Regions from separate parts of the Lysinibacillus sp. UBA5990 genome, predicted to be linked through region 2. Evidence: riboswitches for the same ligand, from Rfam matches in the RefSeq annotation. Region 2 holds a riboswitch; each other region holds the start of a gene.
What was found. A riboswitch is a leader RNA that binds a small molecule or an ion and turns the genes downstream of it on or off. The one in region 2 is predicted to bind S-adenosylmethionine.

Region 1 (10,283 bases), on a different contig from region 2:
TTCTGGGGTGATGGGCTCTGGAATTGCAGCGCATTTAGCTAATATCGGTATACCAACATTACTATTAGATATTGCACCGAAGGAACTAACGCATGAGGAAGAGGCAAAAGGTCTTTCCTTAGAGCACCCAGCTGTAAGAAATCGTCTTGTAAACGGAGCTTTGCAAAAGTTATTAAAGCAAAAGCCAGCACCACTTACTTCTAAGAAAAATTTATCACTACTAACGGTCGGCAATTTTGAAGATGATTTAGGGAAACTAAAAGATGTAGATTGGATTATTGAAGTTGTTGTAGAAAACTTACCTATAAAACAAAGTCTGTATGAAAAAATCGATGCTGTTCGTACACCTGGAACAATTATTAGCTCAAACACCTCTGGCATTAGTATTAATGCGATGGCAGAAGGACGTTCAGATGATTTTAAAAAGCATTTTCTTGGCACACACTTTTTCAACCCGCCTCGCTATTTAAAACTATTAGAGGTGATTCCAGCTGATACAACTGCACCTGAAGTAGTAAGCTTCATGAAAACCTTTGGTGAAGATGTGCTGGGTAAGGGCGTTGTGCTTGCAAAGGATACACCTAACTTTATTGCTAACCGCATCGGCACTTATGGGTTACTCATCACGTTACAGGAAATGCTAAAAGGTGGTTACTCAGTTGGGGAAGTAGATTCCGTGACAGGTCCGCTTATTGGCCGTCCTAAATCGGCAACGTTCCGTACGCTCGATGTTGTTGGATTAGATACATTTATTCATGTAGCTAAAAATGTATACGATCAAACAACAGGTGAGGAGCAGCAGGTGTTTGCTGTCCCAGAATTTTTGCAAAAAATGGTCACGAATGGTTGGCTCGGTGCCAAATCAGGCCAAGGCTTCTTCATAAAGCAAGGAAAAGAGATTCATGAAATTGACCCAACGACTTTGGACTATAGTCCTGCGAAAAAATTAAAGACACCTTCCATTGAAATGGCGAAACAAACTCGTGGATTGGCTAATAAAGTGAAGACTTTAACATATGCAAAAGATCGTACAGGTGAATTATTATGGGGAATATTTGCTCCTACATTAATTTATTCTGCTCAGCTATACGGTGAAATTGCAGATGATATTGTAGCTATTGATAATGCGATGAAATGGGGCTTTGGCTGGCAACAAGGACCATTTGAAATTTGGGATGCTATTGGCGTGAAAGAAGCTGTAACAAAAATGGAGGCAGAAGGTCGAGAAGTACCTGCCTTTGTAAAAGAGATGTTAGCAAATGGGTTTGAAACTTTCTATTCAGATATCGATGGTGACTTGGCTTACTATAATGGTTCGGAGTATGTCAAAGTGCCCGTTAATGAAAAGGAAATTGATTTAAAACGGTATAAGAAAAAACATGGCGTAATTAAATCTAATACAGGTGCTAGTTTAATAGACTTAGGTGATGGAGTTGCATTATTAGAATTCCATTCCCAGTCGAATGCTATTGGTTTAGATATTATTCAAATGATCAACTTTGCAATCGACGAGGTAGAAGCTAATTATAAGGGCTTAGTTATTGGAAACCAGGGGAAAAACTTCTGTGTTGGAGCAAATCTAGGAATGATTTTAGTCGAGGCGCAGGATGATAATATCTTTGAACTAGATTTTGTCATTAAGGCATTCCAAGATTCGATGCAAAAAATTAAATATTCACGTAAGCCAGTTGTGGCAGCACCGTTTGCGATGACATTAGGTGGCGGTGCAGAGGTTTGTTTACCTGCTGCACATATCCAGGCAACGATGGAAACATATATGGGATTAGTGGAAGTAGGCGTTGGGTTAATTCCGGGCGGCGGAGGTAATAAAGCGCTTTATCAAAAATTCCTAAAGGGCCTACCAAATGGTGTTGAGATAGACTATCAGCATATTGCAAATAAAGTTTTTGAAACAATTGCGATGGCGAAGGTTTCAACATCTGGTGAGGAAGCACGTGAAAATAACTTCTTAAACTTCGCAGATGGGATTTCTGTTAACCAAGATCATCAATTATATGACGCGAAGCAAGCGGCTTTAGCACTTTACGAAGCAGGCTATCAACCACCTGTGCCAACAAAAGTTCCTGTGGTTGGTGCATCAGGCTACGGTACATTACTCATTGGTGCGCAAGGTATGTATGAGTCAGGCTTTATCAGTAAGCATGATTTGAAAATTGCTAAAAAGCTAGCTTACGTTATTGCGGGTGGTAAGGTTCCATATGGCACATTAGTCGATGAACAGTATCTATTAAACTTAGAGCGTGAGGCATTCCTTAGCCTTGTTGCTGATCCACTTTCACAGCAAAGAATGCAACATATGCTGTTAAAGGGGAAACCACTTCGTAACTAATGGACGAAATAGACAAAACTTGCACATGAAACAAAGGGGGATTATACGATGCGTGAAGCCGTTATTGTAGCAGGAGCACGAACTCCAATTGGAAAAGCAAAAAAAGGTTCTTTAGCAACAGTAAGACCAGATGACTTTGGTGCTGCCGTTGTCAAAGAAACATTAAAAAGAGCAGGCTATGAGGGACCTATAGATGATCTAATTTTAGGCTGTGCTATGCCAGAAGCAGAACAAGGGATGAATGTAGCTCGTAGTATCGGTGCACTTGCCGGATTACCAGATACAACTCCGGCTCTAACAATTAATAGATTTTGCTCTTCAGGTCTACAGGCGATTGCCTATGCAGCTGAACGAATTATGCTAGGGCATTCAAAGGCCATTCTTGCTGGTGGAGTAGAGTCAATGAGTATGGTGCCAATGGTGGGGAACACACCCCGCTTAAATCCAACATTAGCTGAAACAGCACCACAATATTATATGGGAATGGGGCATACAGCTGAGGAAGTAGCTCGACAGTACAATGTAAGTCGAGAAGATCAAGATGCTTTTGCTGTTCGTTCACATGAACTTGCTGAAAAGGCGATCAAAGAAGGTAAATTTAATGATGAGATTGTACCAATAGAAGTGGAACAACATTATGTTGATGAGAACAATAAGCCACAAGTGAAAAAATTCACTTTCAGCATGGATGAAGGTGTCCGTCCTGGTACATCGGTTGAAGGCTTAGCGAAACTTCGTCCAGCTTTCCATGTGAAAGGGAGTGTGACAGCAGGGAACGCTTCTCAAACTTCCGATGGTGCAGCAGCTGTATTGGTGATGGATCGTGAAGAGGCTATCAAGCAAGGTTTAACACCAATGGCAAAATTCCTAGGCTTTGCAGTAGGTGGTGTACCACCTGAAGTAATGGGAATTGGTCCAATTGTGGCGGTACCGAAAGCATTAGAAATAGCAGGTTTATCAGTAGATGCTATTGATCTATGGGAAATCAATGAAGCATTTGCATCCCAATCTTTACAGGTTGTTCGTCATTTAGGCATTGACCAAGATAAGGTCAATGTGAATGGTGGAGCTATCGCATTAGGACATCCACTTGGTGCAACGGGTGCTATTTTAACACTAAAACTTATTCATGAATTAAAGCGTCAAGGCAAAAAATATGGTGTAGTAACTATGTGTATTGGTGGCGGCATGGGGGCTGCTGGAGTATTTGAAATTCTATAATTTTCACTAGATCAGCTTGAGGTGTACTGTTTCCGGTTGCCTCCGAGCATGTATATTTCAAGCTTTTCTATATATGTTTGTCTTCACCAGCAAAAGGTTTGTAGTGTCAGAAATCTTCTCTATATGGTTGGAGAAGATGCTGAATAAAATTAAGCCTCTAGCAAATATCACAGATTTTGAAGAGGCATCATTCAATAGGGGATTAGACTATCAAAATAGATATATTGGGAGGAATTTATATGACTGAAAAAACAACGGATTTCATTAAAGGCGGCGGATTTTTAATTGAGGATGTGGAATTAGATCGTGTGTTTACACCAGAAGATTTCACTGACGAGCATAAAATGATTGCCAAAACAACAGAAGAATATGTAGCAAATGAAGTTTTACCTGTAGTTGAAAATTTAGAGCACCACGAATTTGAGCATTCAGTACGTCTCCTTAAAAGTGCTGGTGAATTAGGCTTGCTAGGAGCAGATGTTCCTGAAGAATACGAAGGACTAGGCTTAGATAAAGTTTCTTCAGCATTAATTGCAGAAAAAATGTCTGTAGCAGGTGGTTTCTCCATCACCCATGGTGCACATGTTGGAATTGGCTCATTACCAATCGTGCTATTCGGTGACGAAGATCAAAAGAAAAAATATTTACCTAAGCTTGCTTCAGGTGAATTAATTGCTGCTTATGCATTAACAGAGCCGGGATCAGGCTCAGATGCTTTAGGGGCAAAAACAACTGCGAAACTAAACGATGCAGGCACACATTATATTTTAAATGGTGAAAAGCAATGGATTACAAATGCGGGCTTTGCAGATGTGTTTGTTGTTTACGCTAAAATTGATGGCGACAAGTTCACTGCCTTTATTGTGGAACGTGCATTCAATGGTGTTTCAGTGGGTCCTGAAGAGAAGAAAATGGGGATTAAATCCTCATCTACTCGTACACTAGTGTTAGAAGATGCAGAAGTGCCAGTAGAAAATTTATTAGGTGAAATTGGTCGTGGGCATGTCATTGCCTTCAATATTTTAAATATCGGTCGCTATAAACTTGGGGTTGGAACAATTGGTGGATCAAAACGTGCTTTTGAGTTAGCGGTACAATATACAAACCAACGTCAGCAATTTAAAACAAAGCTTTCTGACTTCAACCTTACAAAAGAAAAATTATCAACGATGGCTTCTCAATTGTATGCATCCGAATCATTAAACTATCGTACTGTTGGTTTATTTGAAGATCGTTTAAGCCAGCTAAGTCCAGAGGAGCAAAAGGAAGGAAAAGTGATTGCAGGTGCTATCGCTGAGTATGCGATTGAATGCTCAATTGCTAAAGTATTTGGATCAGAAACATTAGATTATATTGCTGATGAAGCGGTACAGTTACACGGCGGTTATGGCTTCATGGCTGAATATGAGGTAGAGCGTATTTACCGGGATTCTCGTATTAATCGAATTTTTGAAGGTACAAATGAAATTAATCGCATGATTGTACCAGGTACATTTATGAAAAAGGCACTAAAAGGTGAGCTGCCATTATTACAAGTTGCGCAAAATCTACAGCAAGAGCTTCTGATGTTAATGCCGGAGGATATCGGTACAGAGCCACTAGCTCAGGAAAAATACTTAGTGAAAAATGCCAAGAAGATTGCTGTATTAGCGGCAGGCTTAGCAGCACAACGCTTTGGTGCGAAGTTAGATCAAGAGCAAGAAGTTTTAGTGAATATTGCTAATATCGCTAATCAATTATTTGCAATGGAATCAGCTGTATTACGTACAGAAAAAGCGATTGCTCGTGATGGCGTTGAAAAAGCACATCAAAAATTGCTATACACTCAAATTTTCTGCCAAGAAGCATTTGCTGAAATCGAAAAAGAAGCAAAAGATACAATTCTTGCGTCCGCAGATGGTGATGCAGCACGTATGACTTTATCTGCATTACGGAAATTAACGCGTAACAATCCATACAACCTAATTACGAAGAAACGTGAAGCATCTGTGAAATTAATTGAAGCAGAAAAATATATCGTTTAATCGTATAAAAAAACGCTAGCTATCCGTAAATGGGTAGCTAGTTTTTTTGTTCCAGATAAATTTGTGAAAGTAACGGATAAAAATACAAAACCGATGGATAGACTTACGTAAATGAGCGAAGTTCCACCATTCTAAATGATTATGATGGTATACTACAGAAAAAGACAGTAGAGGAGCATTTTTATGACGATTCAGTTTTTCCATTATCCAAAATGTACAACATGTAAAAAAGCACAAAAGTGGTTAAATGATCATGACGTTTCCTATGAAGAGGTACATATCGTAGAGCAGCCACCAACAAAGGATGAAATAACAGCTTTATGGCAAGCAAGTGAACTACCTTTGAAAAAGTTTTTTAATACTTCTGGCATGAAGTATCGTGACCTTGGTTTGAAGGACAAGCTAGCTGATATGACTGAGGAAGAACAGCTTGAGCTACTAGCTACGGATGGTATGTTAATAAAACGTCCCATCGTAACAGATGGAAAAAAAGTAACTTTAGGGTTTAAAGAATCCGATTTTGAGCAAGCTTGGTTATAACCGTTTTTATCCTTGTTTTTATAGGAGAAGTATGGCACACTGAAAGTGAATATATTACATAATTATGGAGGGGTTTTTTGCATGAGCACACCGAAAGACTTACGTTACTCTGAAGAGCATGAATGGGTAAAAGTAGAAGATGGAAAAGTACGTATTGGTATTACGCACTTCGCACAATCTGAATTAGGAGATATCGTTTTCGTTGAACTTCCACAAGTTGGCGATGAAATCAAAACAGATGATCCATTCGGTAGCGTAGAATCAGTAAAAACTGTTTCTGAATTGTATGCACCAATCTCAGGTACTGTAGTGGAAGTAAATGCAGATTTAGAAGATAGCCCAGAATTCGTAAATGAATCACCATATGAAAAAGCATGGATGATCGTCGTAGAGCCTGCTGATGCATCAGAAGTTGATAAACTTATGACAGCAGAACAATACGAAGAGATGACTGCAGAATAAGACAAGCCATAATCAAAAAACGTCGGAAACTACCGGCGTTTTTTATTATATAATAATGTATAAGTGGGTATGTCTAAATGGAGGTGGCGTAATGTTCGATGGGAAATGCTTGATAGTAGAAGGACGCTCAGATAAGCTACAAATTGAGCCAATTTTGAACGAGAATGTTACAATACTATGTACGAATGGAACAATTGGAGTGCATCAATTAGAGGAGCTAATAGACCCCTATGAGGGCTGCGAGCTATTTACTTTTTTTGATGCTGATACTTCAGGCGATAAGCTACGCGCTTTAATGGACAGACATTATCCGGAAGCGGAGCATTTACGTACAATGCCGACATATAAGGAAGTAGAAACAACACCAAGAAAAGTGTTAGCAATGATTTTACTGCGTGCGCATTTCTCAATCCATAATGAATATATTTTGTAAGGTTGCGTGAACTAAATGGAAGAATGGTCAAAAGAGCAGTGGGAGACGGCTTTACAGTCGGGAGAAAAAGCTGCGTTTTATTTATATACACCGATGTGTGGTACATGTGCAGTGGCATCGAAAATGATGTCAATTGTAGAACAACTATTACCTCACCTAAAACTAGGGAAAGCAAATATTAATTTTTTGGAGCAAATTGCTATTGAACATCAAATTGAAAGCGTCCCTTGTTTACTTGTTTGTGATGGCGGCAAAGTGACAGAAAAGATTTATGCTTTTCAATCCGTACCATTTTTGTACGAATTGTTAAAAAAATCAATTGACTGAACTTTATTAGCGTGGTAAAGTAACAAATATATTACTAAAACATTAAATATATCGAACTCTTATGAAGAGCGGCGGAGGGAAGTGCCCTATGAAGCCCGGCAACCATCACATAGTGAAAAGGTGCCAAATCACCCAAAGATTTTTCTTTGAAAGATGAGAGAACGGTTCAACGTATAATACGTGACCCCTTCTACTTGTCTATGAGTGAAGGGGTTTTTTTATATAAGAAAAGGAGTATTCGCTATGATACAGCTTCAAAATATAACGAAGAAATACAAAACAGCAAATGGCGAATTAACGGCAGTCAAAGATGTTAACCTTACTATTAATAAGGGTGAAATTTTTGGCATTATCGGCTATAGTGGCGCTGGTAAAAGTACCATGATTCGTTTACTTAATGGTTTAGAGAAACCAACAGCAGGAACAGTAACGGTGAACAATCAAGAATTTTCATCGATTAAAGGTCAAAAGCTTAGAGCAGCTAGACAAAAGGTTAGTATGATTTTTCAACATTTTAACCTACTTTGGTCGCGAACAGTTGCAGAAAACATTGCCTTCCCATTAGAAATTGCAGGTGTATCAAAAGCTCAACGTGAGGCACGGGTGAAGGAATTGATAGCACTTGTTGGCTTAGAGGGTCGCGATCAAGCATATCCATCACAGCTGTCTGGTGGACAAAAGCAACGTGTAGGGATTGCACGAGCATTAGCAAATAATCCAGAGGTTTTACTATGTGATGAGGCAACATCTGCACTAGATCCTGAGACAACAGATGCAATTCTTGATTTACTGGTGGATATTAATGAACGTTTAGGGTTAACGATTGTCCTCATTACTCATGAAATGCATGTCATTCGCAAGATTTGTCATCGTGTAGCAGTGATGGAGGCAGGCGAAATTGTAGAGCGTGGAGAAGTATTACAAGTTTTCCAGGCTCCTCAGGCTGCCATTACTAAGAAATTTGTAGCTCAAATTACAAATACAAAGGAAACACAGGATACAGTAGAACAAATCAAAGCAAATTATCCAACTGGACAACTTGTCAAATTGATTTTTGTTGGTGAAAAAACAGAACAGCCAGTTATTTCACATCTAGTGAAGCAATTCGATGTGGAAGTAAGCATTGTACACGGAAATATTTCACAAACGAAAAATGGTGCATATGGTACCCTCATTGTGCAAATTGACGGGTCCAAAGCAAACGTGACTGAAGCCTTAAGCTATTTAAATACAGTGGAAGTACAAACGGAGGTGATTGCAGATGCTAACTAATCTCTTTCCGAATGTAGACTGGGATAGCATGTGGCAGGCTACGTATGAAACATTATATATGACGGCCATTTCTACAGTTATTACATTTATTCTTGGGTTAGCCATTGGGATCGTCCTATTTTTAACAAGTCCGAATCAGTTATGGGCTAATAAAATTGTTAGCTTTTTAACAGGGTCGCTCGTTAACATATTCCGTTCTATCCCATTTATCGTGTTAATTATTTTATTAATTCCATTCACTAAGTTTTTACTAGGTACAATCCGTGGAGCTAATGCTGCTTTACCAGCTTTAATTATCGGTGCAGCTCCGTTCTATGCGCGTATGGTATTAATTGCGTTACGAGAAATTGATAAGGGTGTTATTGAAGCAGCTCGTTCAATGGGGGCTAAAACAGCCACAATTATTTGGAAAGTTCTGATCCCTGAATCCTTACCAGCACTTATTTCAGGTATTACAGTTACGGCTGTAGCACTTGTCGGTTATACAGCAATGGCAGGAATAATCGGTGCAGGGGGTCTTGGAAACTTAGCCTTCTTAGACGGTTTCCAAAGAAATCGCCAAGATGTGACATTAATGGCAACTATTTTGATCTTAGTAGTAGTCTTTATCATCCAATGGATTGGTGATTTCATTACAGAAAAAATTGATAAACGTTAATAAAACTGAGGTTATTCCGGTTCTTGCCGCTAACATATTTTTATCAAAATAAAAGGAGTGTCATAAATGAAAAAGTTATTAACAGGATTATTTTTATCAATACTTGTACTAGCTTTAGCAGCTTGCGGTACTGATAAAAAAGAGGATGCAAATTCAGCATCTGGTGATAAAACAGATAGTAAAGAAAACGTTACTTTAACAGTGGGAGCTTCTAATACACCACATGCAGTAATTTTGGATAAAGCAAAACCGATTTTAGCTGAGAAAGGTATTGACCTAAAAGTAGAAACATATACAGACTATGTGCTACCAAACCAAGATTTAGAATCAAAAGATTTGGATGCAAATTACTTCCAACATATTCCGTATTTAGAGTTGCAAATTAAAGACAATGGCTATGACTTCGTCAATGCTGGTGGTGTTCATATTGAGCCAATCGGTATTTATTCTAAAAAATATAAATCTTTAGAGGAACTGCCTGAAGGTGCATCAATCTTACTTTCTAATTCAGTATCAGATCATGGTCGTATGCTGTCATTATTAGAAGCTAAGGGCTTAATTAAATTAAAAGATGGTATTGATAAAACAGCAGCAGAAATTAAGGATATAGAAGAAAATCCTAAAAACTTTAAATTTGATGCGAATACTGCACCAGAAATGCTTGTACAAATGTACGAAAACGACGAAGGGGACGCAGTGCTGATCAATTCTAACTTTGCTATTGATAATGGCTTAAATCCAATCGAAGATGCGATTTCTCTTGAAGACAAAGAGTCGCCATACGTAAACATCATCGCAGTACGTGCTGGTGATGAATCAAGACCAGAAATTAAAACATTATTAGAAGTATTAACGTCTAAAGAAATCCAAGACTTTATCTTAGAAGAATGGAAAGGTGCAGTAGTACCTGTTCAATAATCTAAACAGAAGAGTACGTAAGTAGTGAATTACTTATGTACTCTTTTTCTTTGAAGCTGTTTAACTAAATTTTGACTG
Region 2 (10,283 bases):
AAAAAGAAAACGATCTGTACGTTGCAAGCACAGAACCGTTTTCTAGAGCATTTATGGTTGTTGGACAGCCTCAATTTCTAGTGTGAGGCGCTCAAGCTCGTCCACTAAATGACCGATATAGGCAATCGTATCTCGAAGTGGTTGATCCGTTGTAATATCAACGCCTGCCATTTGTGCTAATTCCACTGGGGATTTTGTTCCGCCAGCTTGCAGGACAGCTAACCATTCTTCAACAGCTGTATCACCTTCTTTTAAAATGCGCTGTGATACTTGTGTTGAAATAGTTAATCCCGCACTATAAGTGTATGGGTAAAGGCCCATATAATAATGAGGCTGACGCATCCACGTCAGTTCAGCACCTTCCGTAATATCCACTGCATCGCCCCAGAAATCTTCTAGCACCGAACGTTTTAATTGGTTTAAAATGTTCGCGTTGACAGATTCACCAGCGTCTACCAATTCATATACTTTACGTTGGTATGCGGCTTCCAGTAAGTGCGTGACAAAGTTATGATAATACGTTTTAGAAACAATATTTGAAATCACCCAACGTTTAAAGCGCACATCTTCATTATGTGTTAATAAATAATTCGCTAGCAGCATTTCATTCATAGTTGATGGTGCTTCAATAAAGTATAGGGAAGGGCGACTATTAAAATATGATTGATGCGCATACGTATTCGCAAAATGTCCTGCATGACCAAGCTCATGAACGAGTGTAAAAACTTCATTCATACGTTCATTCCATGACATTAAAATATAAGGGTGACTACCATAAGGACTTGAACAGAATGCCCCTGTGGATTTCCCTTTATTTGGTGCATAGTCGATCCAACGTTCTTTGAAGGCTCTATCCATTAGGTGATTGTAGTCTTCACCCATAACCGCTAATGATTTATCAACATATTCTTTCGCTTCGTCCATCGATAATTTAGGATCATAGGCAGAATCTAAAGCGATTTTTAAATCTGCAAATGTCATGTGCTCAATGCCATTCGCTTTTTGAATTAATTTTGCATATCGACGCATATGTGGGGCAAGCTCTTGTGAAATCAAATCGATTTGACGATTATAAAGGGAGCGATCGACATCTTGATCGAATAGTAAATAATCAAAGATGGAATCAAAGCCTCGTAGATCCGCCATTGTTTTTTCTTGTTGAATATGTGTGTTGTAAACTTGTGCTGTTGTATGTTGATAATCGCTCAACTTGCTTGAAAAAGCTTTAAAGGCAGCACGGCGGACTTCTGTATTGGCTTCAAACTCCCAATTATTTTCATAAAGGACAAAGCTTAGTGGATGCTTTTCACCATCTGCTTCAAATTCACCAAAATTCATATCTACTAATTTCGTCGTATTATACGTTTCGTATGGCGCATCAAAAGTAGAACTAAAGGCAGCAAGCGCTTTTTCAACCTCTGGATGTAGCTGATGAGGTTTTCGTTTTAATAACTCCTCTAAATAATGTTTGTAAAGAGGGCTTAATGTTGCTGCTTCTTGTAGTACCCCTTCATCCAAAGCAAGTAATTCACTCCGTACGAATGATAAGGCACTGCTTATTTTACCGATAGCTGTACTAAATTTTGCAGCACGCATTTGGGCTACATCATCCGTTCGATCTGCCTGTAGGTTTAAGCTCGCATACGTACCAATTGGAACGATACTTTTTTGCAAATTTTCGAAAGCCGTTAATACATCAATAACTTTTTGCGCATCTGTAATGGAACCTTGATACGTTTGTTCAAAGCTAAGAGCTTCCTCTACAAGCTGTGCTAAAGTAGGTTCAAAATCTGCATCATTTTTCAGTAAATCAGTTAAATCCCACGTTTCTTCAACTGCAACATCTTTTCGTAATGGTAAAACTTCCATTTATAAACACCCCTTTACATATAAGTGATTTCATTATAACGAAACTATTTCGGAAAGTGAAATAATTTAATAGAATAGTTGAAATATTCTTAAAGAAAACAGTCCTGTTTTTTAATCCAGTAAGTAGGAGTATGTTTGAAATATTGCTAGTCGGGAACAATGTGTGTATAGCCAACTTCATTTGTAACGCATACTAAAGGCTAGAACAATTGACACATTGGAGGAGAATTAATTATGACACAAAACTTAAACAAACAATTAAATAAGCTAGTATCAACATGGTCTGTGCTTTATACAAAGCTGCACAATTATCATTGGTATGTCACAGGGCACGCATTCTTTACACTGCATGCAAAATTTGAAGAATTGTATAATGAAACAACGTTGAATTTAGATGAAATTGCAGAACGCATTCTTTCAAAGGATGGCAAGCCTGTTGCGACTTTAAAAGAACATCTAGAGCTATCCTATGTGGAGGAAGCCACTGGAAATGAGTCGACGGAGGAAATGGTAGCAACGACGATTTCGGATTTCCAAAAGCTCATGAAAGCATTGAATTCCACAATGGAGCTAGCAGCAGAGGAAGGGGACGACCGTACAGAGGATTTACTTAATGCGATGTACCAATCCCTTGAGAAGCATACATGGATGTTAAAAGCCTTCCTCGACAAATAAACGGTTTAAAAGCATTCCCATACAATTTGGGAATGCTTTTTTGTAGATTTTCTATCTCTTTATGACAAAAAGAGTACTTGTATAAAAGCATAGTAACAATTATTACAGTTTGGTAACGAAGCGGCAAAAAGAGTTTGTTTCCGCATTGTCAGGGTAATTATTTAGTAAGCCATACAAATTAGGAGGAATTGAACATGATGAATGAACAAAATCCAAAAATTGAAGTGGCCCATACAAGGGACGAAATGCTTCATATTCTAGAAAATATGCGAACAGAAGGTTTCCATAAAGAGGATATCCATATTATTGCGAAGGATTCCCAGCAGTTGGAGGATGTGAAATGGGATGATGATGTCCACACACATGAGGCTGGTAACTGGGTGGACCAATTTAAATCTTGGTTTACAGGTGATTCAGCTGTAACAGAAGGCTTAAAACGCTTTAATCTTTCCGAAGGGCAAATCGCTTACTATGCTCATCTTGTAGAGCAGGGTAGTATCGTACTATTTGCAGAACGGGATGATGATTATGATACCCTACAATCACAACACCCGGAAACAGCTGCTGAGCAGGAAGAGCGTTTAAGACAAGAGCGCATGAATGAGGCTGAGCAACTTAGAAGATTTTTATAAAGAGAAAAGGCTGAGACAAAAAGAAAAAATGCTAGACCAAAATACATTTGGTCTAGCATTTTTTTAATTTAGGAAAGAATATTTAAATCAGTGAGGTGGAGAAATTATTAATCATTTTCGCTATTTTCAAAATAATCGAGTTCTGTCCCAGCCTCTTTTAATGAATTACTTTTTCTGGAGCATCTTTTTTAATAAAGCGCAATACATGGAAATGCTCTAATTGGGCAAATAAATTACCAATCAAAATAAAGCTACCACCAATAACGAGTTTCACTGTCAATCCTTCACCGATGAACATCATCGCAAACATTGCTGCAAATATAGGTTCTAGGGAAAAAATAAGACCTGTATGTGTAGCAGAAGTATACTGTTGTGCAACAGTTTGACCAACGAAACAAAACGCACTACAAATGATTCCAAGGCCTAAAATAGCAATCCAAGATGTCGTATTATTTGGTAACGTAGGTGTTTCAAATAATAAAGTTAAGATCAGCGCATAAATGCCAGCGAAGCCTAGTTGGTAAATACCATATGAAATGGACTCCACATTCCGTGTAAATGAACTGTTTAAAAGTAAATAAATAGAATAGCATAGCGCAGCAATTGCTACTAACAAATCTCCTTTATGGAAGGAGAACGAACCTTGCGCCGTTAACACTGTAATACCAATCATGGTACAAATAATCGCAAAGCTGACAGCTCTGGAGGGTAATCTTTTATCAATAAAGCTACTGAAAATCGGCACTAATACAACCGTTAGGCTTAAAATGAAGCCTGCATTTGAAACTGAAGTGGACTGTAAGCCAAATAAGCTTAATGCGAACACAATAAATAATAAAAATCCTTGGATAGCTGCATATTTTAAAGTCTTACCATTTACCTTAATCATCCGTTTATAAAAAATAAGCCCTGCTACTAAAAATGCGATGATACAACGCAAAGCCACCACATTATAAACAGCCAATGTTTCAAGCCCCATGACCATAAAGGTATAAGATAGTCCCCAAAACATTGTGACAATAACCATTAATACATTTGCTTTTCCTTGGATACTCATTATGTTCACCTACCATCTGTGTACTAAAACAGTTTTTATACTAAAAATTACTATATATCTTGTGTTGAGATTAGTAAAACGAATGTTTATAATGATTAGGATTAAAAAAATTCATGTATGTAGAGGTAATGCTGATGAGCTTAGTGAAATATGAGATTTTAACAAAGGTAGCAGAGGTAGCAAGCTTTACAAAAGCAGCAGATGCACTAGGTCTAACTCAGTCTGCTGTCAGTCACGCTGTGTCAAGTTTAGAAAAAGAATTTGGATTTGCGCTCATACATCGAAGTAGAGTGGGTGTCACACTGACAAGTGAGGGGCAAACCATGCTAAGGGCGATGCGTCAGGTTTTAGACGCACAGGAATTATTGCAACAAGAGGCAGCACATATTCATGGAGTAACAAGAGGAAACGTGCGTATTGGCGTTATTTCAAGTATATCTTCTAATTGGATGCCAGAAATTATTAGGATTATGGATAATCAGTTTCCTGGAATTCAGGTGGAATTACGCGAGGGTGATTATTATGAAATTGAACAATGGCTACTTAGTGGAGAAATAGAGGCAGGATTTTTAAATGGTCAAAAATCTGAGCAATATCAATATACGGAATTACAACAAGATCCTTTATTATGTATCGTTTCAGATCAAAGCCCACTATTTAATAAGTCAGAGATAGATATTATTGATTTGGAAGATATGCCTTTTATTATGACATCCTATAAAGGGACAAATGATGTCAAAGTTTTGTTGGAACAATATCATGTGAAGCCAAATATTCGCTTTGAGCTTTCAGAGGAGGTCGGCATTGTTTCCATGATTTCTCATCAACTAGGGATTAGTATTTTACCCCAATTGGTCATTCAGAATTTGCCGCCTACATTAAGAGCAATTCCTCTGAAGCAAGGTGCCTACCGTACGATTGGAATTGCGATGAAGCATAATGCATCACCTGTAACGAAGAAATTTGCGGAAATTTTAAGTGCATGGCTGATGGAACAAAAAAATGCACTATGATGGAATCTATTGAAGCCTATCCTTGCATTACGGTAAAATAGTAGGTGTATATATTTTAGAAAATAGGTGAGTGGATGGGGACATTACAAGGTAAAACCGTACTCATTACAAGTGGGGGAACACTTGAAAAATGGGATCGTGTACGAGGGCATACGAATTTATCGAAAGGGACAATGGGCTGTTATTTAGCGGAGGCGGCACTCGCTGCTGGTGCTAATGTAGTATATATGCATGGTTATTTTGCACAGCTTCCAGTGAATCACAATCAAATGAAATTGATTAAATTTGAAGGTATTGAGGATTTAGGAGAAAAAGTTCGTCATGCTGTCCAACATGAACTTGTTGATATCGTTATTATGGCTGCGGCTGGCTCCGATTGGGTCATTGATAAAGTATATGATCAATCAGGGAACTTGATGGAGGAAGCGGGGAAAATGCCTTCCGATGAGCCACCTATTATTCATTTTAAAAAGGCGCCAAAAGTCTTAGGGCAAATTAAGGGCTGGCAGCCAAATGTAACGTTAGTAGGGTTTAAGCTAGAAGCGACCGATGACGAGGAGTTTTTATTAGCACGTGCACGACTGCGAATGGAAACAGCTCATGCTCAATTGATGGTGGCAAATAGCTCTCAATCTTTATATGGCGGGGACGAGCCCCATTGGATTGTACCTGCTGATGGACAGCCTATGAAAGTAATGGGCAAGCAAAAAACAGCCGAAGCTTTAATGATGTATTTACAACATCAATAAATATGAACTGTGTAGAGAAATAGTTCTACACAGTTTTTTCTTGTCTAAAAGTTAAGTATCATTTAATATTTACTTAACGGTCGGTAAAAAAGGAGGGTTATGATGGGGAATAAAGAACAAACTTTTCAAAAGATCATAGAAGTTGCTTATGTGATGTTTGCAGAAAAAGGGTTTGAAAAAACTAGCTTAGCCATGATAGCTGCAGAGGTTGGTATATCAAAACCAGCCATTTATTATTATTTTCAATCAAAGGATCAATTAATCGCCTACTTATTTGATGAACTGTATAAAGTAATTGAACAGGATGTCGCTGTGGATTATAAAGAGCTTTCTCCTGTTAATTTCAAGGAGGAATTACTCGAGCTGGGCTATAAGTCTATTGAGGCGCAGGGCAAGGATCCTTATTTTAATAAAATATTTAACCAATATGTACTTTTAGCAGCTCGCGATGAAAGCTATAAGAAACAATTAGTAGAGCTAGAAACAAGCTTTTTAACAAGCTTTGTTGAAGTCCTACAATGGGGCGTGCGGCTAGGAGTTCTAGAGGATACTCCCAATATAGAAGCAAAGGCACAGATGCTAGCCTTGGTCTATGATAATATCGGTAATTTCATGTTAACAGGTAACCAATTGAACTATAGAGCTATTTGGAAGGAGGCTGTACATAGCGTTATCCAAGGGGGCAAAGATGACAAAAAGAAATGATGATCGGCGCATTGAAGGTCTTGATTTTGCAAGAGCTCTCGCTATGCTTGGTATGTTTATTGTCAATTTTGGTGTCGTAACGGGTTCTACAACGAATGGTTCAACATGGTTGATTGCTTTACAAAATATGTTTGAGGGGCGTGCCTCGGCCGTATTTGTCATGCTAGCAGGAATAGGGACAGCTTTAATGACTCGTCACGCTAGAGAGACTAAGGACCCAATGCTTCTTCGCGAGAATCGACTTACTTTGTGGAAGAGGTCATTTTTGTTATTCGTGATAGGGATAGTACTATATGCGGTCGGTTGGACAGGAGATATATTACATTATTATGGCGTGTATATGTTTGTTGCCGCATGTTTGATTGCCCAATCTAAGAAATGGATGATGTTCATAATCGGTGTCATCCTCATCCTTTCACAATGGCTTCAAATTCAATTTAATTACCTTGCTGGTTGGCATCCAACATATATATTACTAGAGTATCTGGATTTTTGGACACCAGCAGGATTTATAAGAAATTTGATGTTTAATGGCTATCACCCACTATTCCCCTGGGTTTGTTTCTTTCTGATGGGCATGTTAATCGGCACATTTGATTTAACAAATCGTACATTAAGAAAAATCCTATTTGTGACTGGTTTATTGCTAGTCATAATGACGGAGACTTTTTCAACGATATTTATTAAGATGACAACGATCCATTTATTAGATGTAGAGAGTGCATTGTATTTATTTGATACGGGACCGATTCCCCCGAATATGATGTATGTTCTATCTAATTCGGCTTCAGCTATTGTCCTTATCGTAGGCTCCATCTATCTTGTTGAGACATCTAAAAATAAAGTGATTGAAGCTTTGATCTTAACGGGACAAATGTCTTTAACGCATTATGTTGGCCATGTTTTTATTGGGATTGGAATATTAATTGTTTGCCAAAAGTTGGAGAATCAAACGCTTGCTTTTTCCATGCTATACGCCTGCTGTTACTTTTTAGGATGTGTGTTTGTTTCTGTATGGTGGAGAGCTAAACATCGTCGAGGTCCTCTTGAATTCATGATGAGGAAATGGAGTTCGTAATAAATTAATGGATAGCCATCTATTTCTCACTGATTAGGCATAAAATACTTTAGATATAGATAGTTTTCTAATCAAAAATAATCATTACAAAGTATTCAGCTAGGTTTTCTAATATTTTATATTGACAATCGTATAACAGAATTATAGAATTATTTTCAAGAAACGCAGTACTCTTATCAAGATAGGTGGAGGGACTTGGCCCAATGAAGCCACGGCAACCGAAAAATAGGTGCCAATTCCAACAGATGTATCTGAGAGATAGGAGGGGCTATCAATCAGCTTGATGCATTGGCCTCTTTTGTACAACAAGGATGATAAAGAAGGGGTGTATCGTATGGCTCAGTCGGCAAAGGTAGAAGATAAGAAATTAGAGGCTATTGCAAAGGCCATTCAAAATCTTGAATTTGGTGAAGTGCATATTACGATTCAGGATGGTGTAATTGTTCAAATTAATAGGCTTGAAAAGCAGAGATTTCCTCAGAAGAAATAAATGATCATTTCAGTTGAACGATGTGAAAAGGCCACCAATAAGCATGATTTCCGTTGCTTACAAGTGGCCCTTTTTTTATGGCATTAGCTATAAAAGCTTTTTGGAATCTGACCGATATGACGGCGATGATAGAGAAGCGGTTCCTTTTGAGTATTAGTAATATCTAGCACTTGCCCAATAAAAATAGTGTGATCACCTGCATCTATTTGCTGAAATGATTTACATTGTAAAATAGCTGCTGTATCATGTAAAATCGGTAGCCCTAAAGAAGAAGTAGACCATTTTGCTTGAGCAAAGCGATCCGGGACTTTACTTGCAAATAATGTACATAAATGCTCTTGATCACTCGCTAACATATTAACAGCGAATTTTTCCGCACTCATAAAGTAAGGATAGAGCTGAGATTTTTTATCGAGTGACCATAAAATAAGTAGTGGGTCAATGGAAACAGATGCAAAAGAATTGACTGTTAAGCCAATAGGATTCGTTTCATGACATGCTGTAACAACCGTTACACCTGTAGGATAGTTACCTAATGCCAATTTAAAAGCAGCTACATGATCTGTCATTCAAATCACCTCTTTATAGTTAGTAATAAATTAGTTAACGGAGTTAGTAGGTAAATTGCACTTTTTTTCATACCATATAGTAACTCCTTTTCTTAAGTAAATATTAAATCAATTACACATCCAGGTAAAGCTAATGGGGGAAAGAAAGGGGAATTGCCATGACTTTATATTTTGATCATCTGGTACATCAAGTAGAATTACCGGAAAATATAAAGGTTTTCTTCAATAAACGAAATGTCCATACAGTGAACGGTGGTCAACACACGATGTGGGGGACTTACAATACGCTAAGCTATTTTGGCTTAAGCTATATTGAACAAATCGCTATTTATGATCGTGATTTATTTGAGCAAGCGGCCCTGTACCCATATTCCCTACATTATACGTTTAAACGTGATCATGAGCGCCAAGGATTTTCACGAATTGCCTTGCGCACTAAAAATATTGAAGACGAGGGTCAACGATTGCGTGCATTGGGCTATGAAGTATATGGTCCGGATGCTTGTAGCCGCACAAGACCAGACGGCACGATAATTGAATGGAAGCTATTGCATTTTGGCATGTCTGGCCTTTCAGTGGATTTTCCATTCTTAATTGAATGGGCAGATGACGATGAGGAACGTTTGGCTCAATTAAAGGCTAGTGGCGCGATCGATGAAAAACAAGCCATTACAATGGAATCCATCCAGTTTTTTGTCAAGGATGTGGAGGAAACGGTGCAGCTTTGGCAGAAGGTATTACAATTACCCGATTTTGAGCAGCATGAGCAGTTTATATCTCTACAGCTACCGAATATGCGCTTGGATTTTTATGAGGAGGCGGCAGCATCTAGCATGACGCTTGGGCATTTAAAAGAAGGGCCAATCGGTGTAACACTGAAAGATCCACACCGAACAAAGGAAACATTAGTTTGCCCAGGTGCTTTTTATTGGATTAATAGATAAATTAAAAATCCACTTCAATTGTTGAAGTGGATTTTTATGTGCAAACATGTAAAAAAGCGGATTGAGCTATTTTCAAATACTTCATCCACTTACTATTTTGTAGCTTATAATTTTACAACATTTGATGCTTGCGGGCCGCGATTGCCTTCCACAACATCAAATGAAACCTTTTGACCTTCTTCAAGTGTACGGAAGCCTTCCTCCTGGATGCCCGTAAAATGTACAAATACATCTTCTCCATCATCACATTCAATAAAGCCATAACCCTTTTCATTATTGAACCACTTTACGATCCCATGTTGCATAAGCATTCGCCTCCAATGCGCTTGAATGTAAAATAAAGTTAATAAAGTCGTGCTATCAATGATAAAATGTGAAAAAATTGCATTTTCTCTTAGAACATACATGAATTGAACAAAAATGTCAATTGATTGTCGGAATGCTAGCATATCTGACTTTCTTTTTTTTCACAATTAAGACTATAATGGAAATGACCAACATA
Region 3 (10,283 bases), on a different contig from region 2:
CCTTAACCATATAGCCATTATCATTTGCGCAAACCTGTTCCTGATACGCTGAATGACCGAAAATTTGCTGCCATTTATGTTCCACTAATGTAAGGATGTGTTGAATGGATTGATTGTTAACAAATACACGACCTTCATTTAGTTCATAAATTAGATAAGATGCAATGTTTTGCGCACTATAGAGATTACCCATTTTAAACACTCCTTTATCATTAGTTTTTTGAAGAGTAGCCACTGGCTATGTAACTACTCTCCTATCTATTCAAAAGTGGGGGAGCACTTATGAAAACATTTACCTTTTCAACAAGGTTTTTCCGTACACTTAACTTAATTCCAAGTATATAACAAGGTTTTATTAAAGTCAATAATACATATGAAATTACTCGGTATTATTTTTTAAAAGGTTCTGATAATTACCGGATGAGACAGTTGGTTAATGTAGCAACGTTTGACGTATACCAAATGAGGCTATTCGAATGAGAAAATACGTAAACGCTACAACATTCGCCTGTCATTCTATTAAGCTTCTACTGTTTGTTCTGTTGTTGCTGTTGCCTGAGTAATAGCCTGCTCTAAATCTGCAATGATGTCCTCCACTGCCTCTAAACCGATTGATAAGCGAATGAGCGATTCGGTTACGCCAGCTTGTATTAGTTCATCTGCGGATAATTGTTGGTGTGTAGTAGATGCTGGATGGATAATTAGCGACTTAGCATCCCCTACATTTGCCACATGTGAAAACAGCTTTACATGATCAATAAGCTTTCGACCTGCTTCACGTCCACCTTTAATGCCAAATGTAAGCACTGAACCGAAGCCATTTTTTAAATACTTTTTCGCCAACTCATGTGTTGGAAAATCTTCTAGGCCATTATAATTTACATATTCCACAGATGGGTGGTTACGTAAATATTCAGCCACAGCTAAAGCATTTTCATTGTGTTTAGGGATACGCAAATGAAGCGTCTCTAAACCTTGTAATAGATTGAAAGCTGCATCTGCACTTAATGTTGGTCCAAAATCACGTAACAACTGTACACGCAGCTTTGTAGCAAAAGCTGCAGAAGCTGTATCGATTCCATAGCGTAAACCATGGTAAGAAGCATCCGGCTCTGTAAAGCCTGGGAATCGCCCACTAGTCCAATCAAACTTACCAGCGTCTACAACAACACCACCTAAAGTTGTCCCATGACCACCTATCCATTTCGTTGCTGAATGAACTACCACATCCGCACCGTAGTCAATTGGTGTAGAACCATAAGGAGAAGCAAATGTACTATCGATAATTAATGGTAAGCTGTTGTCATGTGCAATCTTAGCTACAGCTTCAATATCTAAAACCTTTAAGCTAGGATTACCGTAAACTTCAGCGAAGACAGCTTTTGTTTTATCGGTAATGGCAGCCTTAAAATTCTCTGGGTTTGTTTCATCTACAAAAATCGTTTTAATACCATAGTTTGGTAATGTATTAGCGAATAAATTATACGTACCACCATATAAAGAACTAGCAGCTACAATTTCATCTCCTGCTCCAGCTAGATTTAAAATAGAAAATGCAATAGCTGCTGCACCAGATGAAAGTGCTACTGCTGCTGTTCCACCTTCTAATAAAGCCACACGCTTTTCAAAAACATCCACTGTCGGATTCGTAATTCGCGTGTAAATGTTCCCCGCCTCCTCTAAAGCAAAAAGACGTTGCGCATGAGCAGTGTCTTTAAAAACGAAAGCAGTTGAACGGTAGACAGGAACTGTTCTAGAACCCGTCACAGGGTCTGGCTCTTGACCACCATGTAACAGTAATGTTTCTGGTTTAAAATTTGTCATTGTGTACCTCCATTTGGTTATTTTTTTACGATGGTACCGGAGATGAGGAGGATTTTTCTGTAGAAAACAAAAACCCTCTTCAGCTAAGAAGAGGGTTGCGGTTGCAAGTTTTCCTCCCCTTATCTGCCAGATCCAAGTAAGAATCTGTAGGAATTAGCACCTTAGTAAGTTCATCACCTACTGGTTGCCGGGCATCATAGGGCCTATCCCTCCGCCGCTCTTGATAAGAGTATGAGATTCAATTTCCATCGTTGTTACAAAGTATAAGCATAGAGTTTTTTTCTGTCAACATCTAAATTTTATTTTTTCCGAAACTTCTGTCTGCTCTTTTACGTAGTAAGAACGCATACACTATTTTAGAAAAAAATTTGAAAGGAGTATTTTTATGGTAAAAGCCGTGATCTGTTTTCTAGTTGTCGGCTATTTGATTGGCTGTATTCACGGTTCTAAGGTGGCACAATTTTTATCCGGGGTTGATTTAAAAAAAGCTGGTCATGGCAATGCTGGTGCCTCTAATGCTACGCTTTCACTCGGCTGGAAATATGGCGTTTTAGTAGCTCTTATCGATATTGGCAAAGGCGTCGCAGCCATCGTCGGTGCACATTTTTATTTAGCAGATGCAACACATTTAACAGCAGAACAAACATGGCTCCTCACCTACTTGTTAGCTGCAGGGGTTATTTTGGGGCATAATTTCCCTTTTTATATGGGCTTCAATGGTGGAAAAGGGACTGCCTCTATCATTGGAATTTTACTTGCGGTTGATTGGAAGATTGGTTTATTTGCACTTATTCTTTTTGTTATTTTATCTTTTGCAACGAACTATTTAATTGTTGGGGTATTAGAATTTTACCTCGTTTTTTGTACAGCTACTTATTTATGGATTCCTGGGCTAGGTCCGATTATTATTGCCATTCTACTTTTTGGTATTGCTATTATTTTGCACATTGAAAATATTCAACGTTTAATCAATGGAACCGAGCCTAAAGTTACTGCTGCCTTCAAGAAAAAGAAATAATATTTTTTAGGAGGTATTTGTATTTTTTATGACCACAAATTATCTCTTTAATTACTATTAAAGCTGTAAAACAGACATATTTCGCTTCCTTTCATTCTATACAATAAACGGATGAATTCTTATCTTAAGAAAACATTATATTGACCGATGTTATGGATAATAACTGTCATTTTTATGTAGACGTAGAAGGGATGAGAAAATATGTCTTCACCTAAACAAGCAACAATGAAGCGTAATTTAAAGCCTTTATGGATTGGGTTGGCTTTTGCTTTATTAATTATCATTATTTTTTTACCTAATAACGGTGAGCTACCTGTAGCTGGGCAGCGCGCTTTAGCCATTTTAGCTTTCGCGGTTATCCTGTGGGTAACAGAAGCCGTTTCATATCCTGTTAGCTCTGCAATGATTATTGCACTCGTCACTGTTTTACTAGGACTTGCACCATCCATGGATGACCCAACAACACAACTAGGTACCGCTAGCGCCTTAAAACTATCATTAAGTGGTTTTAGTAATTCTGCCGTGGCCCTAGTAGCAGCGGCTCTTTTTCTAGCAGCAGCCATGCAAATTACCAATTTGCACAAACGACTTGCTCTTTGGATTCTTTCACTTGTAGGAACAAAAACAAAAGCCATTGTTTTCGGTGCTATATTAGTTTCAATTGCCCTTGCATTTTTTGTTCCTTCGGCTACTGCACGTGCTGGCGCAGTAGTCCCTATTCTTCTTGGGATGGTTGCAGCATTCGGTTTACCACGTGATAGTCGACTTGCTGCTTTACTCGTTATTACTTCTGTACAAGCCGTCTCCATTTGGAATATCGGTATTAAAACTGCGGCAGCGCAAAATATGGTTGCTTTAAATTTCATCCAAGAGCAATTTAATGTGAATATTTCATGGGGTGCTTGGTTACTTTATGCTGCCCCATTCTCGATTATTATGTCAGTAGCCTTATTTTTCATTATGATTACGCTTATAAAGCCTGAGACGAGCAATATTGAAGGTGGTAAAGAAGTTATCAAGAGACAGTTGGCTGAGCTTGGACCGTTAAAAGCACCTGAGATTCGATTGATCGTTACATCATTAGTTTTACTATTTTTCTGGGCAACGGAAGGCAAGCTTCATCCATTTGATACAACAACGGTTACAATTATCGCCATTGCTGTACTACTAATGCCTAAAATCGGCGTTTATTCGTGGAAGGAAGTTGAACCTCATATTCCTTGGGGAACAATCATTGTCTTTGCAGTTGGTATTATGCTCGGAACTATTTTACTAAATACAAAAGGTGCAGCATGGTTATCAGATAAAGTTTTTGGTTCACTTGGTCTAGATACTATGCCAATTCTTGCTACGATTGCTATCGTAACATTATTTAATATTCTTATTCATTTAGGTTTCGCTAGTGCAACAAGCTTAGCCTCTGCACTTATACCAGTGTTTATCGTGCTAGCTTCCACATTAACAGCTAATGTTGATCAGGTTGGTTTTGTTATCGTACAACAATTTGTTATTAGCTTTGGTTTCCTATTACCAATTAGTGCACCGCAAAATATGCTTGCCTACGGTACAGGAGCGTTTACAACAAAGGATTTCCTGAAATCAGGTATTCCATTAACGATTCTCGGCTTCCTCCTAATTTTGCTGTTCTCTGCAACTTATTGGAAATGGATTGGCCTACTATAAAGCATTAATCGTTTTAGATAAATTTATACACTAAAAGGCCTTGAGGGAGCAGCTGTCCTTCAAGGCCTTTTTATTAAAACTCTATTTTGATAAAGCTGGATCTTTCATTGTTCCACTTTTTGCGTAATTAACATGCCATGACAGCGCTTTTTCAAGATCATGCGGTGTATGATGTCCACCAGTTGCCTCATTAGCGTCATTAAAGTATTGCCATAGCTGCTCACGATAATCAGGGTGTGCACAATGATCAATAATTAGCCCTACACGTTCTTTCGGAGCAAGCCCACGTAAATCAGCCACTCCCTGCTCTGTTACAATAACATCAACATCATGCTCTGTATGATCCACATGCGATACCATTGGGACAATGCTCGAAATATTGCCACCCTTAGCATAGGATTTAGTCACAAAAATACCTAAGCGCGCATTGCGGGCGAAGTCACCCGATCCCCCGATACCATTCATCATTTTAGTGCCAGAAACATGTGTAGAATTAACATTTCCGTAAATATCAACTTCTAATGCCGTATTCACTGAAATCAAGCCGAGTCGGCGAATAATTTCTGGTTGGTTAGAAATTTCTTGTGGACGCAGTACTAATTTATCCGCATACTTTTCAAAATTTCCATAAACACGGTTTCCTACTTGTTCAGAGAGGGTAATGGAAGTAGCAGAAGCAAAATTCACTTTTCCTGCATCGATTAATTCAAATACTGCATCTTGAAGAACTTCAGAGAATACTTCTAGGTTCTCAAACTCAGAATCTTTAAAACCAAGTAATACTGCGTTCGCCACTGATCCAACCCCAGATTGAATTGGACGCAAGCTTGTTGTTAAACGGCCAACTCTAATCTCTTCGCGCAGGAAATTTAACAGGTGATTAGCCATAATATCTGTTTCCTCATCAGCAGGAAGGATCGTTGATGGTGCATCTAAAATATCAGAAACTACGATACCTTTTACTTTATCTAAATCTAATGGAATACCAAATGTACCAAGACGATCAGACACATGTTGTAAAGGGATTGGGTCACGTTTCCCTTGTTGTGCAGGAACGAAAATATCATGTACACCCTCTAATGCATCAAGTTGTGCTACATTTAATTCAATGATGATTTGATCTGCCTCTTGCACAAAAATCGGAGAGTTACCAACTGAAGTTGTAGGAATTAATAAGCCATCTTCTGTAATAGCAGCCGCTTCAATAATCGCAAAATCAATAGGTCCTATAATGCCTTGGCGAACTAACTCCGCATTATGAGATAAATGTGCATCCACAAATGTGATATCACCACTATTAATTTTATTACGAATACCAGCATCTGCCTGGAAAGGTCCTCGCTTGCGAATAACGCCAGCCTCCGCTAGGTATTGGTCTACCTCAGGACCAAGAGATGCTCCTGTATATATATCTACCTGGAAGCTCTCTTTTTTAGCTTTCTCTACAAGCGCAAGAGGTACAACTTTTACATCCCCAGCACGAGTGAAACCGCTCATCCCTAGTACCATGCCATCCTTAATCCAAGATGCTGCTTCTTCTGCTGTTACAACCTTGCCCCGTAATTGCTCATGACGAAGCTTTTTCGCTAACTTTTCTTCCATTCCTTATTCCTCCATCCCACTTTATTTTTGTTCAACTAGTATTTGGTTCCATTATCTCAGTCATCAAAATTACCTCTGCTTCAAACAAATATGCAGGAGGCTTTATCCTTAATTAAAAGAGCTAAACCCACTCCTCTTCCGCATAAGAATAATCTAATTTTTGGTAGCACAACCAAATAAACAGCCGATTATATAATTTTATACTATTTAGAATATTTAATCTATATCAAATGAAATATTTAACTTTTCGAGATAATTTCTACATTTCCAAACTATTTAAATATAATTATATACCCCTCTTTAATCGATTTTGATTGAAAAGCATGCTATGCTCTTGATATAAAAGTGACAAAGGAGAGTAAAGAAATGGTTAAAGAATTATTACGAAACCATTCTTCAGTAAGAATCTATGATGGAAGCACGATTTCAAAAGAAATTATTGAAGAATTAATCGCAACAGCCCAAATGGCTGCCACGTCACATTTTGTGCAAGCATATAGTGTTATATGGGTAACAGATGCAGGCAAAAAGGAGAAATTAGGATTACTCTCTGGGAATCCCCGTCAGTATGAAACTTCTGGTGGTGCCTTTGTTTTTTGCGTTGATTTCAAACGCCTACAAATGGCAGGTAAGTTAGAGGGAGTAGATATCGTGGCCGATTCAGCCGAAAATGTCCTTGTTGGAGTTGCTGATGTATCATTATTTGCACAAAACTTTGTTATTGCAGCAGAATCAATGGGATATGGCATTTGCTATATTGGAGGAGTGCGCAATAACCCTTCAGAAATAAGTGATTTATTTAATTTACCTGATCACGTTTTCCCGTTGTTCGGTCTAACAATTGGCGTACCTGTTCGTCGTAATGAGGTAAAACCACGATTGCCTGTGTCTGCTGTATTACATGAAAATGAATACAATACCGAAAAGTATGATGAACTTTTACCAGCATATAATGAGACAATGGAAGCGTATTATAATAGTCGATCATCTAACAGAAAAATCGATAATTGGACAAAGCAAATGGCTGATTTTTTAATTGAGCAACGTCGTCCTCATATAAAAGAGTTTTTAGCTACTAAAGGATTTAACTGGAAATAAATAACTTCTTCTAAAATGGGGTTACTATCGGATGATAATAACCCCATTTTTTTCATAATTTCGTTACCTGTTTGTATTAACTCTAGTCATTATGTCTCGATATATCTATTAAGTACAATAATAAATTAAACGAAAAGACTCTTCCATTTTCAAACAATTCCATTCATATTAATAAATGATTACGTATTTACGAAAGGAGTTATACAAGCAATGTCCTATATCAATAAACATCTTGCTCGTACCTTAGAACAACAACATAAGAGAAGTGTAAGAGGTTTATTTTTAAAAATTGAAGAACTAAATGCTGCTTGCACTCAACTACGAAAACGACTTGAGCCTGAAACAGATATAGCCGTTTATAAATATGCGATAGATTATGTCAATCAATTTGTTGCCCATACCTCTATCCTCAATTTAAAATTTATTACTAATACTCAAAATTTAGAAGTGTTAGTATTACATGCTCTTCTACTATCCTATATTTTAGAAAATGAGGACAACCAGTCTTTTGCCTACGAGGAAAAATTGCTAAAAGGATACTTACAAGATACTTTCACATTAAACGATCATGCCAAAACACTCTTTATAAACCATAGAGAAAAAATGCTTACCTTTATTCAAAACGAAGGAACATAAAAAAGACGATCTTGAAATACGAACAAGATCGTCTTTTACTTTTTTATTGTAAGCCTTTAATAATTAAAGAACGGACTGGCAGGAATTGCTCCCCTGTTTCACCATATTTGATTATTACCTCGTCACCTTCTTGTAAATAAATAGCTAAAGGTTCTGTTTCGGCACTTACTAAGTAATTTTCACCATTGCTTAATAAGAAAGAAATCGTCGTAAAATCACCAAGTCGTTCCTTGTAAACTCGGACAACTTTTCCGCTAGCCTGTTTTTCTTCTGCATTAGAACTACCATCTACCGTATTTCCTCCACGACTTAAAGCAGTTTTATATAGCTTCAGTGCTTCTCTTGGAGTGGTAGCGTAAACAGAAATTTCAGGATTGGCTGCTGAAACAATGAAATAGTTTTGTAAAAATCCATTTGAATCAAGCACCGCTGTCAGCCAGCTAGCTTCTCCATAAAAATTATATAATACAGGCATTTCACCAGCCCATTTTTTCTCAATAAATTTCTTTTCGATAATTTGCAAATTCCCCTGTGAGTCCATATAGCTTGAATCTAGATTACCTGTGTAATAGGTTGCTTCCCCTGTTCTTGCATTGGTTAAGGAGTAACCTAACATGGAATCTACGCCTTCTTTAGGACTTGTAAAATCGGTGAAGTAATACATATCGCCTTTTTCATCAAAAATAGGACTAACATTCGATTCTGTACCTTCGTCCGAAGGAATTTTTACATCTTTTTTACCAAACATACTGTTCCAAAAACCATGAACATAATTACCAAAATAACTGTTCTGTAAGCTTACAGTCTCTGGTGAAACTGCACCATCAATAAATTCAGGTATAGCATCTAGCTTAACCACTTCTGACTTCCCTGTAAGTGCATCGACCAAGACAATACCTTTTACATCAAAGCCATTACGCCCAGAAATAAATTCACCATATGAGCGAATGTAATAAGGCTTCCCTTCATCATCTACTTCAAGTTGTACATCTCCGTAGAATATAAGGAATGGATGTTGTAAACGAATATGGCGTTCTAAATTGGTATTTAAATAGGCTGAGGGAACATACTTCATTTCCTCTTTTACAAATTTAGGATTATCTGCAGAATCTGTAGCACTCATAATAAAGTAACCAGGTGTCGTATCACCATTCATCCATTTAAAGAATCCCGAAAATTCAACTGGAGCGATATAAACATATTCACCTTTTACTTTTTGAATTTGTAAACGACCTAATTCATAATAGCTTGTATTCGGTACTTGCCCGAATGCCTTTTTCATTTTATTACGAGCAAATTTTGGTGGAACACTGGCAGGTGTCTGCGTCTCATCAAAAGGCTTTAGCTCCACTTCTTCCTTCATTTCTGAAGACTTAAATTTCTCATCCGCGTTCCATAATGGTGCTGATAGAACATAGACTGCAACACCTAGGCTTGCTAAAAATAAAATACCTTTTATTTTTCGTTCAATGCCACTTGCTAGCATTGCACCAATTAACGTTAATAAAATAATAACTGGCCAGAAAACAAGCCAATTGACGTCAATTTTTGTTACATACAAAGTGACTCCCGTTGCTAAAAACCCTAGCACAAAGACACCAATAAAAAAGTATCCAATCACCTTTCTAGATTTTCCATCTTCTCGCTTCTTAGTAATAAGCGGTGTTACTAACACACTCGCGATTAATGCAATGACTGCAGAAGCTATTAGTAGCTTAGTCATTTGGTTCATCCTCTCTTAAAGCTTTCTGTCTTCTTATTTACGGTTACATACTAAAAAAGTTTCATACATAAAGTATATTAAATTACATGTCGGCGTTATTATGTTCAGATTGTTATACACTATCAGATAAAAAATGTTTTGCTGCATAGTTAAATAAAGGAATTCTATCATAAAGAAAGAATTTCAATAGAAAAGGAGCTGAAAATATTGTTTAAAAAATTATTAATTGTTTTCATTATTTTATTTGGGTTGTATTATATTTTTCTTTTTTCTCATATTCCAGAAAGCTTACAATTAATCTTTAAGGTCATCCCGATGTTGTTGATGATTATTTTAGCGGCCATTCAGAAACCAGTACATATAAAAAAATATCAACTATTGATTATCATAGGTCTAGTATTTTGTATGATTGGTGACTATACATTGCAATGGTTTTTAATTGGGCTAACTAGTTTTCTAATCGGCCATATCTTTTATATTTTTGCCTTCTCATCTGCAAATGAGCGACCAGTACCAATATGGGCAAAAATAATCTTATTACTGTATGGAGCAGGAATGGCCATTTGGATAGCAGGATCGGTTTTCAAAACTGGTGAAACGATTCTAGCTATTGCAGTGATCGCCTATATTGCAGTCATATTAACGATGGGATGGACAGCAATTAAAACTGGCTCTAGATTCGCAACAATAGGTGCTTTG

Region 1: it holds a riboswitch for S-adenosylmethionine, as region 2 does, so the genes downstream of both, B3D94_RS03245 (methionine ABC transporter ATP-binding protein) here and B3D94_RS16095 (YezD family protein) in region 2, are expected to answer to the same signal.
Region 3: it holds a riboswitch for S-adenosylmethionine, as region 2 does, so the genes downstream of both, B3D94_RS07245 (O-acetylhomoserine aminocarboxypropyltransferase/cysteine synthase family protein) here and B3D94_RS16095 (YezD family protein) in region 2, are expected to answer to the same signal.

Annotation. Positions count from the first base shown of each region.
Region 1 is NZ_DJAY01000005.1:71,119-81,401, reverse strand. It holds gene B3D94_RS03280 (3-hydroxyacyl-CoA dehydrogenase/enoyl-CoA hydratase family protein) at 1-2,350, shown strand, start outside; gene B3D94_RS03275 (acetyl-CoA C-acetyltransferase) at 2,399-3,571, shown strand; gene B3D94_RS03270 (acyl-CoA dehydrogenase family protein) at 3,811-5,595, shown strand; gene B3D94_RS03265 (arsenate reductase family protein) at 5,779-6,135, shown strand; gene gcvH (glycine cleavage system protein GcvH) at 6,217-6,597, shown strand; gene B3D94_RS03255 (hypothetical protein) at 6,689-7,030, shown strand; gene B3D94_RS03250 (thioredoxin family protein) at 7,046-7,357, shown strand; SAM riboswitch class I at 7,414-7,517, shown strand; gene B3D94_RS03245 (methionine ABC transporter ATP-binding protein) at 7,601-8,629, shown strand; gene B3D94_RS03240 (methionine ABC transporter permease) at 8,619-9,287, shown strand; gene B3D94_RS03235 (MetQ/NlpA family ABC transporter substrate-binding protein) at 9,354-10,205, shown strand.
Region 2 is NZ_DJAY01000015.1:736,314-746,596, forward strand. It holds gene pepF (oligoendopeptidase F) at 52-1,869, opposite strand; gene B3D94_RS16060 (Dps family protein) at 2,104-2,544, shown strand; gene B3D94_RS16065 (general stress protein) at 2,739-3,176, shown strand; gene B3D94_RS16070 (DMT family transporter) at 3,334-4,233, opposite strand; gene B3D94_RS16075 (LysR family transcriptional regulator) at 4,368-5,246, shown strand; gene B3D94_RS16080 (phosphopantothenoylcysteine decarboxylase) at 5,321-5,995, shown strand; gene B3D94_RS16085 (TetR/AcrR family transcriptional regulator) at 6,095-6,700, shown strand; gene B3D94_RS16090 (DUF418 domain-containing protein) at 6,684-7,778, shown strand; SAM riboswitch class I at 7,949-8,043, shown strand; gene B3D94_RS16095 (YezD family protein) at 8,113-8,268, shown strand; gene B3D94_RS16100 (flavin reductase family protein) at 8,352-8,837, opposite strand; gene B3D94_RS16105 (VOC family protein) at 8,996-9,781, shown strand; gene B3D94_RS16110 (cold-shock protein) at 9,886-10,086, opposite strand.
Region 3 is NZ_DJAY01000010.1:104,300-114,582, reverse strand. It holds gene B3D94_RS07250 (hypothetical protein) at 1-193, opposite strand, end outside; gene B3D94_RS07245 (O-acetylhomoserine aminocarboxypropyltransferase/cysteine synthase family protein) at 520-1,824, opposite strand; SAM riboswitch class I at 1,941-2,054, opposite strand; gene B3D94_RS07240 (glycerol-3-phosphate acyltransferase) at 2,210-2,842, shown strand; gene B3D94_RS07235 (DASS family sodium-coupled anion symporter) at 3,044-4,525, shown strand; gene B3D94_RS07230 (succinate CoA transferase) at 4,607-6,127, opposite strand; gene chrR (class II chromate reductase ChrR) at 6,494-7,225, shown strand; gene B3D94_RS07220 (hypothetical protein) at 7,436-7,861, shown strand; gene B3D94_RS07215 (hypothetical protein) at 7,905-9,584, opposite strand; gene B3D94_RS07210 (lysoplasmalogenase) at 9,792-10,283, shown strand, end outside.